Regions from separate parts of the Bacillus sp. z50 genome, predicted to be linked through region 1. Evidence: a T-box and tRNA genes for the amino acid it is inferred to sense, from the RefSeq annotation. Region 1 holds a T-box; the other holds one or more tRNA genes.

Evidence for each region. A T-box is a leader RNA that pairs with one kind of tRNA and senses whether it is charged. The one in region 1 lies ahead of AC4G3N_RS05740 (valine--tRNA ligase), so its partner is inferred to be a tRNA-Val.
Region 2: it encodes a tRNA-Val, which carries the amino acid that the T-box ahead of AC4G3N_RS05740 (valine--tRNA ligase) is inferred to sense. The anticodon was not compared.

The regions. Positions count from the first base shown of each region.
Region 1 covers NZ_JBZFQL010000001.1:1,196,432-1,199,610, forward strand. The annotation lists gene AC4G3N_RS05740 (valine--tRNA ligase) at 1-1,709, opposite strand, end outside; T-box leader at 1,777-2,011, opposite strand; gene AC4G3N_RS05745 (YszA family small membrane protein) at 2,233-2,424, shown strand; gene ysxE (spore coat protein YsxE) at 2,514-3,179, opposite strand, start outside.
Region 2 covers NZ_JBZFQL010000002.1:698,709-701,887, forward strand. The annotation lists partial or broken gene AC4G3N_RS09205 (lasso peptide biosynthesis PqqD family chaperone) at 11-248, opposite strand; tRNA gene AC4G3N_RS09210 (tRNA-Val) at 1,048-1,120, shown strand; gene AC4G3N_RS09215 (hypothetical protein) at 1,211-1,414, opposite strand; gene AC4G3N_RS09220 (hypothetical protein) at 1,620-2,282, opposite strand; gene AC4G3N_RS09225 (stage III sporulation protein AH) at 2,313-2,780, opposite strand; gene AC4G3N_RS09230 (hypothetical protein) at 3,117-3,179, shown strand, end outside.

The DNA.
Region 1 (3,179 bases):
ACTTTTTCATAGCTGAAACGTAAATCCTGACCTGGTGAGCTTCCAGTTGTTAAGAAATATCTTAATGAATCCGCACCATATTTCTCAATAACCTCCATTGGATCTACACCATTACCAAGAGATTTACTCATTTTCTTGCCATGCTCATCACGTACAAGTCCATGAATCAATACATCTTTGAATGGACGCTCTCCAGTGAATTCAAGTCCCTGGAAAATCATTCTTGATACCCAGAAGAAAATAATATCGTATCCAGTCACAAGAGCTGCTGTTGGATAATAACGTTTAAAGTCTTCTGAATCTGTATCAGGCCAGCCCATTGTGGAAAACGGCCATAACGCAGAACTGAACCATGTATCCAATACATCTGTATCCTGCGTCCAGTTTTCGATATCTGCAGGATCTTCCATTCCTACATGTACCTCGCCTGTTTCCTTATGGTACCAAGCCGGAATGCGGTGACCCCACCAAAGCTGTCTGGAGATACACCAGTCATGGATATTATCCATCCAATTCAAATATGTTTTCTCAAAGCGTTCCGGTACGAATTCTACTTTACCTTCAGTGGATTGCATTTCAATTGCACGCTCTGCCAATGGTCCCATTTTAACAAACCATTGTGTAGATAAATAAGGCTCTACAACAGATCCGCTTCTTTCAGAGTGTCCAACCTGATGGATATGCTCTTCAATTTTGAACAACACTCCCTGATCCTGAAGATCTTTCACAATTTGCTTACGGCAATCGAAACGGTCCATACCTTCATATTTGCCAGCCTTCGCGTTCATCGTTCCGTCTTCATTCATAACTAGAATGCGTTCAAGATTATGACGATTACCTACCTCGAAGTCATTAGGATCATGTGCTGGTGTAATTTTTACAACGCCGGAACCAAAATCCATCTCTACATAATCATCGCCAACAATCGGAATTTCTCTTCCTACGATTGGCAGGATAACCGTTTTTCCAATCAGGTGCTTATAACGGTCATCTTCCGGGTGAACTGCAACTGCTGTATCGCCAAGCATTGTTTCCGGACGAGTTGTCGCAACTTCAATATGCCCGCTGCCATCTGCAAGTGGGTAGCGCATATGATAAAAAGCACCCTTAACCTCTTTATGAATTACTTCAATATCAGAGATCGCTGTTTTTGTACTTGGATCCCAGTTAATAATATATTCACCGCGGTAAATAAGGCCTTTTTCATAAAGTTTTACAAACACTTCACGAACAGCTTTTGAAAGTCCCTCATCTAGAGTAAAGCGTTCACGAGTATAATCAAGGCCCAATCCAATTTTTGCCCATTGCTCACGGATATGAGATGCGTATTCCTCTTTCCATTTCCATGTTTCTTCAACAAATTTCTCACGTCCCAAATCATAACGTGAAACACCTTGATTGCGCAGTTTTTCTTCTACCTTCGCTTGAGTTGCGATTCCCGCATGGTCCATACCTGGCAGCCATAATACGTCATAACCCTGCATTCTCTTCATTCTTGTCAAAATATCCTGAAGCGCAGTATCCCATGCATGACCTAAATGCAGTTTACCCGTTACGTTTGGAGGAGGAATTACAATCGTATAAGGTTCTTTTTGTTTATCCTGTCCCGCTTCAAAGAATTTACCCTTTAACCACCAATCATAGCGTCCTTTTTCGATTGATTGAGGATCGTATTTGGTTGGCATACCAATATCCGTTTGTTGCTCCATTTTTCATTCTCCTTTACTTTCATAATTGGTGAAAAACGCAATAAAAAAACCGCTTCATCCTCTATATAAAAAGGACGAAACGGTATGTCTCGCGGTACCACCTTTGTTCCAATACAAATAACTGTTGTATCGGCACTTCATTTCGTTAACGGCTCTTCACCGGTTATCCGCTACTATTGACGTTCACGGAAACAGCTCCCGGGCGACCTTCTGCGATTACGGTTACTGAAGGAATCTTACAGCCGATGGATTCCTCTCTCTTACAGTCTTAATCACATACTCTTCCCATTCAAAGCTTTTCATTGTTATTTTGGTTTCTCATAATCGGAAATCATTTTTTAATACTGTTATCATACATAAGTATGCATCTACTCGTCAATCATTGTTTCCCATTTTTCTATATTTTATTCAAGCCTATGTCCAAGGTGTCATCGTCAATTCTCATTCTTAGACGCTTTAAATAATGCTGTACAGACACCCATTCAGGGGTAATTTTATATTCTATCATAAAGGGGGAATTTACATGCGAAAAAAGGTAACTCAATACAATATGCCTCCGTGGATTCGAAATACAAGAAATGTCTTACAGCAATTCTCCATTCCCTTTGCCGTTTTTCAAGGAATCCGGACATTCTTTTTTCCGACCACTTTTGATTTATTTCTGCTATTATTACTGATTGGTCTTGCTTTAGCCTTCCACTTTGATATTCTGTAATCTTTTATAACTATTCATTTAGACCAGGTAGGTTTGCCTGGTTTTTGTTTGATACAGCCTATCATTTTATTATGTTGATGCCATATCTTTTATTTCTCTTCCTTCGCCTTTTTGCTTTCTTCTATTTGTTCCATCCTCATAATAATATATTCAATGTTTTTTAATAACCAATACTGCCTTTGGAATCTTCGGCAAAATTGTATTTCATCCTGTTTACCTTTTTTTCTGGAGTATTGTTCTACTACCTTGATACAATTAGCCGGATAGGCTAAATAGGATAAGAATAAACGCAGCTCACCCTCCTTGTAGGGAAAATACTTCAGATAAAGATAGATCCACTCAACTATTTCTTCACCCTGGATTGGATAAGTTTTTAACTGCTTAACGACAAAAGGCAATAAGTCGAAATAGGCAGGTGCGGTTTTACTCTGTTCAAAATTGATAAAATGGCCATAACCATTTTCACTATATAAGAAATGATGAATTGAGATATTTCCATGGGTCACCACACTGCGTACTTTTTCTTCTTCCTTTGTTAGGTCAAACCACTCCTTCAGTTTATTTAAGGAATACGTCAGAGCCTGAGACAAGTCATAAAAGCACATACTAAACAACTGCTCAAACGGAGACATATACCACTTCTTTTCGATGGTTGTTACCATTTCACGAATAAATTCCTTTTGCTCCTCCCACTCCTTGACTGTTTTTTCATAATGCTCTTCCCGTTCCTCTTTCGTAATGTTAATTTCTTTGCC
Region 2 (3,179 bases), on a different contig from region 1:
AATGGTTTAGTCAATTAATTCTTCTTTTTTCAACATATCCAGGAAATGAACGAACCTGACTTTCACATTCTTCAGGGCTTCCGTCATACTCTTCTGTTAATCGATCCACAAGCTCATTGATACTTAGGTTCATTCATTAGTTCCCAGGTTAAGCCTCCGACTTCACCGAGATTATAATATTTAACATTATGGACGCTTAACATCACTTTCTCCCCATCCATATCACTGACTACATTCCTTTTGGACATAATAAAAGTTGATATATTAAGATTTCTATCCTTCAAGCTAAATTAACTCTGGCAACTTCACTTGTGATTGCAAATCCAAACGCCTGGTACACCATCTGCTTCAATACCTGAATCAACTTCATCACTCCAATTTTAAAAAAAGCCCTATACGATAAATTTGTATAAGGGCTTTTTCCTTCTCTACACAATCAACTTCCTCTGTGACACACCGTTAACTTGCCCACCATCAAAAGTCATTTTCACATGAAGAACCTCAACTCAAGATTCGTTTTTGACATACTTTTTTCTCCTTCACCCCCGATGTATTGTTCTTTATTTAGAACACACGGAGCAAAGCAGGCCCTTTTCATCCTATTATTGTATTGAGTTTATCTATCTTTTATAGATATAATCCTAAACTACAATCAGTTCTCTCAAACTTATAGATATAATTCATAGATCAATAGTCACTAGTTCTCTATAAAGAACTAATGTATACTAAAAATATCATTTTTAGTAAATTATGTCAAACAAATTTATTGAAGATTTTATAATTTTTAGTATGCGCAAAAAGATCCACTGAATGATAAATTTGCTTTCAAAATCGCCAATTATTAGACAGATCTTGGTGATGATTATTACAGACTTTACTCTGAAGAATGTCAGACAGATTCATGAGGACTAAAAAGGCTATGTTCCTTCTCTAATTTAAAGGATCGCTTTGTGTATTTATATAGAAGAAAGATCCTACAACAAAAATTCATCTTGACTTTAACTGACTTACCCTTTATATTAAATATTGTTAATTACATAGTATTCTGATTCCGTAGCTCAGCTGGGAGAGCACCACCTTGACAGGGTGGGGGTCGCTGGTTCGAACCCAGTCGGGATCATATTTTTAGAGAAGGCTTAAGCCCATGTGTATCAAGGGTTTGGGCCTTTTTTCTATTTTCAGTATAAAAGATCTGAAGCAACATACAACCCTACCCGAGCCCACTGTTTCCAAGGGGTTCACCTGTCTCCATTATTTCTATCCGTTTCTGCATTTCCTCATTTGTATGGGAATAGATAGCGAGCGTAATCCCGACTCTAGCATGTCCAAGCCGCTCACTAACCACTATAGGATTCTCTTCCATCCGCATTGATAGCGTTAGTTGCATGAGTTTCCTGAGATTGTGAAAAGGCATATAAGGAACCCCCGCTAGCTTGATTAACCGTCGATATTTTCTCAACAGATTACGCAGTTCTATATATGTCCCGACTGTAGAGACAATGAAGTCTCTTTCAATAATACTCCAATATTTCCCATAGTCGTTCACTTCTGCTATAAAAATAGTAGTACAAACCTTGGTCAGTGCTATTATTGATGGTATGTTAAATACAAACCTATTTTTATAAAAGTATACTATTATATGTCTTTTTATGAGCTCTGGTATAAAGAATTACTTCGGAATCACTTAGCCATTCTAATTTTTTCATATAATAACCTAATTCATCCAAATCAGGCTTGGTTACGGCAATCTCTTTAGTCGCTATTATTTGCTTTCTTCTATCTTCTACAATAAGTGATACTTTAAATTCATTTAAATCTAAGTGAACTAATGGATAAGCTAATTTCCTTTTATCAGGTGACAGCATTCCTTTCCACGCTTGAAAAGTATGTGTTAATTTTTTTTCAAACATTCTTTCTATTGATTGATCAACCTTCTTTATATCCCAATCCTTAGATTCAGCTAAATAAGTCATCCCCCTCTGCAAAGCTAACGTTAATATCTTCTTTTTACCAAAGTCAGTTGCTTTATTATACTTTGATAAGTCTAAAGGTAATTGAACATCATAACTATTTTTAGGGACCAGAACATCGTAGCCTTCTTGTTCTTCTTTAATGACCCGGACATTTTCATAATCACCACAGTGAAAGAAAATGGCTTTACAATCTTCTGTTTTAAATTTCTTACCTAGATACCATAAAAACATTTCAGTTATACATATTGCATCTGTATATATATTTGTTTTATCACTCTCATCTAATAACTGAATATCATTTAAAAACAAGTACATCCACCTCTTTATACAAAAAATAATTTAATTTACATTTTCCCATGGTCTGGAATGCTTAGACATACGCTTGTTTTTACTAGCTTTCTTAACAGCCCTTACTTTTCCTCTTTCCCATTCATAAGTTAAACCTTTAATTGCATTAATTTTGGCTATTTCATTTTTATCTGATGTCATTATATAGCACTCTGATTCATGAGAATTAGTTGCCAGCCAGTCCTCACCTTCTTTAAAAAATGATAAATCTTCAGGTAAGTCAGGGAAAACCCAACCAAATAAAGAATTGGATAGTTCCAAGACTGTTTTTTTTGCATATTCATCTGTGGAAAAATAATATACTTTTGCAGTTTGATTATCTCCTAAAATGTTACTTGCCCATTCAGATTGCTCTTTCATAAGCTTAAATGATGGATCAAACTTTCGTAGAATGGGGGCAAACTTAGTTAAGTCTCCCATATCCTTTCTAAGAACTAAATGCCAATTCAATAAGCTCACGGTATGTATTTCCAGACGGATTCTTTGTAATTTTGAACATAGATATTACCCCTCACTATTTTTTGAAAAGAAGAATATACCTAACCCCTTCTTCCATTTATTTAAACACATATTTACATTAAATTTCACTACTTCTCTATGATACTTAACTAGTTGTTATACACTGGTGATTCTCTCAAAGAATCAGTTTATTAGTAATATTTTGTCTCTATACAAAACGATTAAGCAGAAGGTAAAGTAAATATATAACCTTTCTTTTTTGATACATACTTATAAAACAAATTTACAATATAGCTGCTATCCTATCCAAAACCTACATGAAAGAAGGAATGCAAGATGGAGAAGCTTGAAGTGATAGTGGAAATGAAAGAGGGAAACCTGATTCGTCTCTATGCCAAT